2 regions of the Legionella sp. PATHC039 genome follow, and region 1 is predicted to be linked to the other one. Evidence: riboswitches for the same ligand, from Rfam matches in the RefSeq annotation. Region 1 holds a riboswitch; the other holds the start of a gene.

Region 1 (5,198 bases):
TTGTAAACTGGTTGCATTATTATAGGGGGCAATTTGCCTTGCTTCCTGGATAGAAAGAGTTGAACCATACCAATACGCTCCTCTTTGATTACCCATCAACAACACACCCAATTCATCACATCCATCAATGATTTCGTTTAAAATCAGGCGATTCTTGTTTTGTGGTTTCCATTCATTACTTTTTAATTCGAAAATGGAGAGCCTGGCATCTGGACAAGGATTATAGGCATAGTGAACTGTTGGCCTATACAATAATTCAGATCCATTTTTTAATGTTAAAAAATTGGTAAGTGAAATAGTTTCTGCATGAGTAATTAAAAACCCGTGAAAAGCCCCCAATGTTGGAGTCCATGAACGAACCATGACACTAGCGCTCGGGCGAGACAGATAGATCGCGCATTGTGGTCCATTACTATGAGAATAAGCGTCATGGGGCCAATGAGCTTCATGTGTCCCCCACCCGATTTCAGCAGGTTGCAGTCCTTCCAAAATCAGACCATTAGCGGACCAGGTATTAACGAACTCGCCTGGTGATTTTGGAGGATAGGTAACTTGAGAGTCTTGCTCTGCAACATGGATTACTTTAATTCCCAAAGTCATGGCAAGATTAGCCCATGCTGCTGCATTTTTAGGCCTGTTAATAGTAAGGCCATTATCTTTTGCAATATTCAACAAGGCCTCTTTAATAAAATGTGAAACGAGACCCGGATTAGCCCCGTGAGTAATTAAGGCTGTTTTTTGAGTTTTATCCTTTAAGCGAAGGACTTCTTCACGCAAAGAATAATTGGTTCGGCGATTAAGCGCCATCTTCTCCATAACAAATTCTTGTTTCCACGGCTCAGTTGCGGCATTAATATACAATGCTCCTTTTTGATTACATAATATAATCAAAGCAAGACTTGATATGCCGATTGATACATCAATTAAAAAATCGTTCTCTTCCAAAGTACTACCAATCACGTCAAGGTAATTATCAGGAGTAATCTGTTGTAACTTGAATAAAACTCCGTATTTTTGGGCAACCTCAACCCTTGCCCCTTCATCGGCAATGATTGTCACTTGCGATGGTTTGATATCAAATTTCTCAAAGATTAAAGGCATTAATGCCTGACCAACGCAACCAAATCCTAATAAGACAAAACGATTTTTAAACAAGATTTTTTTTGTATTATGATTCTTATCCATGATGAATCCTTAACTTCCCGGCCCAGTTTAATTTGAATTTTTAATACTCAATAACTATTCAACAATGATCATACCCAACAGACATCAAAAACTTTCATATGGCATACTAATATTGTAGTAGCTATGTTGAATTCAGACAGCCTGTTGAGTAAAAAATTAGATATATCTACTCCCTGCTTGATTTTTAAAGTATGTAGTAAAATTGCATCCTGCCACTCTATTCCTGGCTTTGAATAAATCAATTAAAATGGTAGCCAGAATGCTACTGGAAAATCACATGATCCATATTGCGCTTTATCAACCAGAAATTCCACCGAACACGGGCAATATTATTCGACTCTGCGCCAATAGTGGAGCTCAACTACATTTGATTCATCCATTAGGCTTTACTTTGGAAGATAAACAAATGCGACGAGCAGGTCTTGATTATCATCAATGGGCTTCAATATTGCATTATGAGAATTGGCAAACATTCCTGCAGTCTCATTCAAAACGACGATTATTGTGCTGTAGCGCAAAAGGAAAAGTGAAGTATAGTGACGTCGATTATAAGACAGATGACATCTTATTATTTGGACCCGAATCTTGCGGTTTACCTCAACAAATACTGAACCAATATTCAACAATACGGATTCCCATGAGAGAAAATAATCGTAGTCTCAACTTATCAAATGCTGTAGCAATCATATTGTACGAAGCATGGAGACAAATGGATTTCAACATGTAAGCATTAACTTGGTAATTCACCTGATAGTGATTACAGCAATGGAAGAGATTGGGGAGGGCGTAAGTCCTTATTCCTTATAAAGAGGAAACTCCAGCATCCTCAATAGCATCTTCATAAATCAAAACAAGGGCGGCGCCCTGGTGAACCTCCAAACTAATTTCTGCTGTTTGTGTTCGATTGAAACAGGAATTTTTTCCAGGAAACGAAAGGTGTGAGTGCTTTAGCTCCCACTTCAAACCCTCAGAAGACAGGACAACCTCAGGAATACCTATTAACGAGATTTTAGTCTGGACAGGTAAAATAAAATTAACCCTCAATTTTTCATTAACAACAAAACCTTTGATGGGAGGCGAATATAAAAGGCAGTTTGTATCCATAAAAATGTTGATGTTATTCAGAATGTGATCCAAATACCCACCATTTATCCCTACAACGATAGCAGGCAATAGATCATGAGCCTGTAAATAATGCATGGCCTTTTGATAATCCGTACTCCCTTGATCTGGTAAATGAAGAAAAGAACGGTTTTCCAACAAAGCAGGCTGAATAGAATCCAGATCTCCAGTAATTAAGTCAGGAAAGACACCAAGATTACATAACACATTAGCGGCACCATCAGCAGCAATAACCGGCAGCTTTCTTTTATGAAAAAAGGAAGGAGCAGGCAAATCACCATTAAGACATAAAATAGAACGATAGTTTTTAAAGTTAATTACATCTAGCATCATAACGTCTTTTTAATAAAATCAGCACAAAACTCACTATCAAACCCACTACATTGGAACTCGTTACAAAAAATGAGTTTGTGCTGCTTCCATAAATGATCCAGGCCAGCGAACAAATTAGATAATTCACTAACATCATCATGGAAAGATCTTCAGTTGATTTGGTTTTTAAGGATTTAACGATTTGCGGTAAAAGTCCAATAAACGAGGTAATAAAAGCAACTATTCCAGAAAAAATAACAATTGACACATTTTCCTCCGCTCAGACTAATGAGATCAGGTTCAAAGGGTTGGGTGATCCTCTCAGCCAACTTATCAATTGGCACCCCTAATGTTGGACTTATATTTTATCACGAAATGAGCAGACCGCAATTTAAGAGCAAGAAAATACCCCTTTCTTTTTTCATCAGTTTATGATTAATTAATAATCCTTTAGTCCAAAAAAGGAATTAAGCCCCTCAAATAATTCTCAAATCGGTATTTGACAATAACTCATACAGCAGCTGGAGGCATCACTATGACAGTAGAACTTATTCGAAATGGAGAGACAGATACCAATGATTATGAGCAACACCTGGATTCTTTTGGATACGAAACATTAGAAAAATCCTTGAAAGAAGATGCCAAGTCTATATGCCAATTCTTTTGTAATGAAGAGCTGGTTTTACAAGGTTTAAAAAAATTGGTGACACAATTTTATCAGTTTAACCAACCTGAGAAAAAAACATTAAGACAATTTTTTGATGACTGGGGAAGTAAAAATCATTTTAACCACGAAGCTCCGCCTAATGATAAGATACCTTATGAAACCAGCCCCAATTTTCATTTCCCCAATCACACTCCGATTTTATATGGTGAATTAACTTCAGACTTATTCAATAATGTTCTTCTAAAACAGGGTTACTTATCCGCTGATCTTGGCGCAGGCCCCAAGCATGGGAAATGGGCGCATACCATCCAATTTTTTATTCTGGAAGAAGCCAGAAAAACCGGACAATTAAAGCTTCACAGCAATACAGTCTGCGAATTCATTAAAAAAATCTCTCAAATCCATGGCCAATACGAATCATTCAGTTTATGGAGCATTCTATTTGATTCATTTGACGAAACCTTTACCTGCCCTAATATAATTACTCAAACTTTGACATCACCATGGGATAATTCGAAAGAGGCTCTATTTTTAGCTGATAAATTAAACCATTTCCAAAAAAAATTTGAAAAAGCAGCCTCTACTGAAAATAATTACAATGCGTACGCCAATAAAAAATACATGAGCAGAATTGATAAAGCGCACTATGTTAAGTACAAAGACAAATGCGCAATTCTATGGTTTGCGCCACAGGATAAAAAAACCACCTCTAAGCCTTCCTGCCAAAAAGAATTGAAACAAAATCAATTAAGCTTATTATAAGAGGATATGACTTTGTATCGATAAACTTAAATAAAACATCTCTGGCTTGGATAGCGACTCTTTACCAAGGCAGAAAATTTTTTTTAAATCGAAATATTTTGTCATGGCAGATTTTAATCACTGGAAATATTTTCAGAAAAAATTATAGATGCCCACACAAAATCTCAATCTATTTTTATTATAAAAACGAATTTAATTCAATAAATCAGTTTATATATACTCCTTCACTAGAAAACATTTTTCGCCTTGACCTTGGAGTTTTTCCTAAATCCTATTATATTTAATAGTATAATATTTAATCTATTTTGGATTAAATAAACCAGGGAAAACGCGATCATGAGCAAATTCCTCGTATTTATTGGATCAATATTATTTTTTTCTTCCGTTTTAGCTGGAGATATCCCAGAAGTAGACATACAAGACCAACAGTCAGATCAGGAGTTATGCGCCCAAAAATTTTATAATCAATGCATCAACAAGTGCGAAAAAACAAATTATGGTGACTGTACTCAAGCCTGTGAGGAAAATGCTAAAAATCAATGTCTTTACGCAGGTGAATAAGAATGGTTTGCGTTGAGGCAATTAAATTAAATCCTATAAATTTTAATAGTGAAAACATTAACTCATTAAAAATAAACTGTATTTCGTCATTTCATGTTATAAATAAAACATTGCATCTGGAATTTTAAAATGCTCCATAATACCAAAATAAACAAACTCGCTGTCTTTTGTGGATCTAACACTGGTTATTCTGAAGTTTATAAACAATCAGCTGAAAACATGGCCGATGTCCTAAGCAGTAATGGTATTACCATGGTTTATGGTGGCTCAAAGAGCGGTTTGATGGGAATAATAGCCAATCGCATGTTAAAAAATGGCTCTAATGTCATTGGTGTTATACCAAAATCTCTGGTTGACACAGAAAAAGCACATGATGGGTTGACGGAATTACATGTTGTTAATTCTATGTATGAAAGAAAAGTATTGATGTGTAAATTGTCGGACGGGTTCATTCTACTGCCAGGTGGGTCAGGTTCTCTGGATGAATTTTTTGAAATGTTTACCCTGGTACAATTGGGATACCATAAGAAACCTTGCTGTGTACTCAATGCCTCTGGTTACTATGATTACCTTTTGCAATTTTTAGACT
Region 2 (5,198 bases), 2.2 Mb from region 1:
AATATCGACGCGGTCATTGGCTTGCAAAATTGTAGCTTCATAAGCTTTATGTGGTACATGATGATTATTTATAGCGACAGCAAAATGCTGTTGAGTATAATTAAGCTGCTTTAAAAATGCTCTTAATGATAATGAGGGTTGGATTTTATAAATTTTATCGTTGAAATAGACATTAATCACAATAACTCTCCCAAAGTTCTGGATAATTCAGATGACGGAAATTGGATGTAACACCTCGTAAAATTTCTTCTGCCAAGGCTGGGGCTATTAAATAACCATGACGATAAAGACCGTTAACAGCTATTAGCCCGTCGGCAAATTTAATACGTGGTAAATGATTTGCTAAAGTTGGACGGCAATGGGTCACTGTTTTTATGATGCGTGCTTCATCAAAGTTCCCATGTAAATAATACACAGCGGTCAGTAACTCCAAAGTCGTACGTACTGAAACCGGACTAAAATCTTCTGCCTCAATTTCGCTAGCGCCTATGAGGTAAAGATTTCCAGGTCTGGGTACAAGATATAGACTGTACCTTGGATGCAGAAGACGAATAGGCCGATGTAGTTGAACTCCTGGCGCATGAAGCCAAATGAGTTCACCTCTAATACCTCGTAAATCAGAAAATATATTTTGCGCACCTAAACCACGACAATCGAAAACGACATCAAAATGATATCTTTGTTCTTTTGTATTGATCTCTCCAGGTTTAAGCGATAAGACAGGAGTATTGGTAATGTGAGGTATGCAAACAGAGTCGAGATAATTTTTTAAAGACAACATTAGTGTTTGGCAATCAATATGCGCTTCATTTGGAAAATAATAAGCAGTTTCAAACTTTGTCAGCTCAGGCTCAAGCGCAATGAGATTTTCATGGGATAATTTTTGAAAAACAGAATTACTCGGATTGAGTTGACTCAGAATACGCCGACTAAAGTGAATCCATTCCGCCTGATCGCCTGGATGGCATAGCACCAGACTGCCCGATTGTTGAAAATAAACAGCTTCAGGCAAATCCTCAATAATACGTGGCCAACAGTTCTTAATAGATTCTTGACCCAAGGTGGAAATCAATAGAATTGATTTATCCAATTCAGAAAACGGTGTTAATAAACCTGCTGCAGCAGTACTGCAACTCATGCTTTCACTAGAGCGATCAAAAAGGGATACCTGCCAGCCCGCATTATGTAATGCAAAAGCCAGCAGACGCCCCATGATCCCTGAACCTACAATGCCTGCTCGCATAATTAATTTTCAAGACAACAGGCGATTGGTTTCAAATCAGAATAAGGTGTATCTGGCAAAAATCGATTGGTATAGCATTGCGAGATATCAAAATATTCATCAATAATTTTTAGATGTTTGGTATAGCGTCCAACCTTATCCCAGTCTCTGTCAACATTAATTAATGTACGTGAAAAAAATGGTAATGTTCTTGTAAAAATTTTTTGATATAAAGGAGTCCGCAACTGTGGTTTAGCCTGACATAATAACTCATAAGCTTCTTCAGGTTTTTCTGTCGCGTAGGCTGCACCGCGCTGTGTTGCTCTGAGAAATCCTTTGACTAATTCGGGTTTCTGTAATGTTGTTTCAGGAACAATAAATTGTATTGAGCAGAAACAACAACAGCCTAAACCAGCTAATTGATCGATTCGTAAAAATACAGTTTCTCCGCAAAGATGTTCCAGTTCAACTTTTTGAAAATTAATAAAACCAATACCAGTGTCGATAACATCCCGATAAATAGCATCTGTGACATTCATGCCAATACGGACTGTTTTGTAGCTCATCGGATCAATACCCGCAAGGCTGGCTAAATCATCAATAATTTTTTTGCCGAATTCGCCGATATAACCTACTCGTTTCCCAACAATATCCTGGAAAGAATTGATGCCACTTGATTTTAAAGCAATAAGTCCGGTAGGTGGCTCATCAAGAAGCGTTCCTATGGAAGTAACTGGATAACCTTTTGCTTTGGCTGCAACGGTATGAATCATTGCTTTAACACCAAAATCTACTGTTCCCAGGCCAACGATTTCGGTTACATCACTGGGATCCGCGGGTTCCAGAATGGCAAGCTTGATATCTTCTTCTGAATAAAACCCCAATTGTTGTGCCACAAGTATGGGGGTATGATAAGGGTTAGTGTACCAATTAAGCAGTAGGGTAACCCTGGATTTTAGTGATGACATCGCCATAACTCCTTATGTTATTATTTTAAATAGTATGGAGATGGCAAAAGGGAACCATACCTTAAAAAGGCCATGGTTTTTTTGAAGGCGTCCTTACGCTGATATGATTCAGATCAAGTTCAACGGGTAACTCTCAGCCGGATTTTCCGACACCCCGCGCCATCTAACAAACTCAAATATACTAAATTTTATTATATGCTTTGTCAAACTAGCGATAATATTGGCAGAATTGATAATTAATAAATAACACATATGGAGAAAGGATCTGCAATGGAAAATTTAGAGCATGGACATTCGCAAAAAGAAATCAAAGAGCGATTAGCACAGATCCCATCTCAAAATTACTTGCGAGATTGGATATATGGAGGAATTGATGGTGTTGTCACTACTTTTGCCATTGTCTCCGGTGTTGTGGGTGGACAATTATCTTCTTTAGTTATTCTAATTTTAGGTTTTGCCAACTTGCTTGCTGATGGTTTTTCAATGGCAGCGAGTAATTATCTGGGTACCAAATCTGAGGTAGATCAATTTCAACGCTATAAAACAATTGAAGAAAAACATATTGATTTTATTCCAGAGGGTGAAAAAAACGAAATAAAACAAATTTTTCAAAATAAAGGTTTGCATGGCCAAGCATTAGATCAAGTTGTTGAGGAAATTACAGCGAATAGAGCTTTATGGATAAAAACCATGTTACAAGAAGAATATGGGTTGCCTGCTACACTGCGATTCCCGCTTAAATCTGCGCTTTATACTTTTAGTGCGTTTCTACTTTTTGGAATTATTCCATTAATCCCTTACGTGTTGGTCATGAACAATTCGTTCATCTGGTCTTGTTTTTTCACTGCAATTACATTTTTTGTCATCGGTTCAATCAAAAGCCACTGGTCAACCAAATCCTGGTTATATTCCGGTTTTGAGACACTAATAATTGGCACGGTTACAGCCTCTCTCTCTTATGGTATTGGACTATTTTTACATCATATTCTGACTTAAAATAAAACATGGCTCTGCTATTAGCAGTACTTGTTAGATATAAATTTTGTAGTTAATTACATGGGGCAATATTGGAGATGATTCATTTATTAATCAATTGGATGAATTCAAAACTCATCGTGCGAGTAATTACTCTCAATACCATTTTATCTCTTTTTTTAGGAGCGGTGGGGAGTTTATCTCATGCAACTAAATCCAAAAATATAAACCAGATAGATAGTCTGTTCAATATTGTTAAAATGAGCACTGTATTAAGCAAAGACAGTCTAATCTCTCCTTACAATTACTTACTTACACAGCCATTAATGACGACCACTTTGGAAAAATACTATCAGCGCACCGCCAGGATTAAAGTAATTGCTGCCTTTACAAATCCGCATGATAATACCTATTCTCGAATTATCATCCTGTATGTAGACCGAAGTAAGAAAAGAAATAATGTAGATCTCGCCCAAAAGAAAAATGAAATCATTCCAGTTGAATTAGCAGCTATTAACATTAATTTTGAAGAACTGCCGGAGAAACTTATTACTGATATAATTCACACTAATATCCCTTTTGGAAAATTATTAACTCAACATCATCTAAAGGTTTTTAGTAAAGACCGCACCTACTTTTCAGTTGCATGCAACAAAATGTTGGCTTCATTAATCCATTGCAAACCAAATAAAAAATTATATGGCCGCACCAATGTGCTTGCTAGAGCAAACAATAAAAAATGGGTTGCCCATGTTATTGAAATTTTATCTGATGAAAAAGAAGTCAAGCATCGTTTAACATTGAATTAAATAGCTTGTAATTTAAAAAACATATAGTTAATTAAAAATCCACTTATCGAATTTTTTGCAACCAGCGAACTAATGTTCGTGTTTTATTGGAAAATAATTTAGGTGCATAAAAACTACCAGCAACGCGTTTGCTGATTTCACTCAGAGTAGGGTAAGGAACGATTACATCAGTAAAACTTCGGAGGTTTTTTTTCTCACGAATCGCCATAACCCAAGGTAAAATGAGTTCTCCGGCATGTGGGCCAACTATGGTGACTCCAAGGATCCTTGCTTTGTTGTCCGTGATGATTTTTATTTTTCCATTTAATGTATGCTCAGTTTGTGCTCGATCATTATCGACAAATGGCCACTCGATTATTTGGGAATCAGGATGCTTCAAGGCATCACTGGCTCCTAGTCCAACATGAGCTAATTCGGGATCAGTATAAGTGACCCATGGAATCGCTCTATAATCCACTTTAGACGGTAGTTTAAAAACAATATTACGAAGCACTATACCGGCATGATAACTCGCCATATGAGTAAACTGATAAAGCCCTGTTACATCACCCAGAGCATAGATTTTTTTATTACTGGTTTGTAAGTATTTATTTACTTCGACACCTTTACTGGTGAATTTAACCCCTGCTTTTTCCAAATCAAGAGGAGTTACATTCGCCCGACGTCCAGTTGCAATGAGCAGATGACTGGCTGTAATTGTAAATTGTGTGTTTTGAAATTCAAAACATACGGAAATACCCGCATCAGGGTGAGAGTATATTTGGGTAATCTCGATTTGTTCATAAATGAGGATATTCATCGATTTCATCTGTGTGCGTAGGACAGCAACACAATCAGGATCGTCCTTGGGAAGAAGATTCAATCCTTCGAGCAGAGTAACTTTAGAACCGAGCATAGCGAATGCTTGAGCAAGCTCACAACCAATAGGGCCACCGCCGATGACAATCAAGCGCTCAGGTTGTTCCTTTAAATCAAAAATCGTTTCATTGGTAAAGTAGGAGACTGCATCCAATCCGGGAATGGGTGGGATAAATGGTGATGAACCTGTTGCAACCACGAAACGTTTCGCTTTAATAATGCTATCGCCAGCTTGTAAGGTATCATAGTTTAAAAACTTACCAACTTGTTTAATAACCTGTACTCCTAGCGACTCAAAACGTTGGACAGAATCGTGTTCAGAAATGTTGTCTATGATTTGATGCACATGTTGCATTACTTGTTGAA

The links. A riboswitch is a leader RNA that binds a small molecule or an ion and turns the genes downstream of it on or off. The one in region 1 is predicted to bind thiamine pyrophosphate.
Region 2: another riboswitch for thiamine pyrophosphate. It lies ahead of OQI99_RS04735 (ABC transporter substrate-binding protein); the one in region 1 lies ahead of OQI99_RS14630 (SemiSWEET family sugar transporter).

Annotation. Positions count from the first base shown of each region.
Region 1 covers NZ_JAPHOP010000001.1:3,215,145-3,220,342, reverse strand. The annotation lists gene OQI99_RS14645 (homospermidine synthase) at 1-1,185, opposite strand, end outside; gene trmL (tRNA (uridine(34)/cytosine(34)/5-carboxymethylaminomethyluridine(34)-2'-O)-methyltransferase TrmL) at 1,463-1,912, shown strand; gene OQI99_RS14635 (thiamine diphosphokinase) at 1,987-2,637, opposite strand; gene OQI99_RS14630 (SemiSWEET family sugar transporter) at 2,621-2,887, opposite strand; TPP riboswitch at 2,874-2,977, opposite strand; gene OQI99_RS14625 (LirA/MavJ family T4SS effector) at 3,119-4,048, shown strand; gene OQI99_RS14620 (hypothetical protein) at 4,385-4,609, shown strand; gene OQI99_RS14615 (TIGR00730 family Rossman fold protein) at 4,739-5,198, shown strand, end outside.
Region 2 covers NZ_JAPHOP010000001.1:1,048,377-1,053,574, forward strand. The annotation lists gene thiS (sulfur carrier protein ThiS) at 1-180, opposite strand, end outside; gene OQI99_RS04730 (FAD-dependent oxidoreductase) at 173-1,243, opposite strand; gene OQI99_RS04735 (ABC transporter substrate-binding protein) at 1,246-2,190, opposite strand; TPP riboswitch at 2,264-2,357, opposite strand; gene OQI99_RS04740 (VIT1/CCC1 transporter family protein) at 2,461-3,186, shown strand; gene OQI99_RS04745 (hypothetical protein) at 3,264-3,974, shown strand; gene OQI99_RS04750 (FAD-dependent oxidoreductase) at 4,018-5,198, opposite strand, start outside.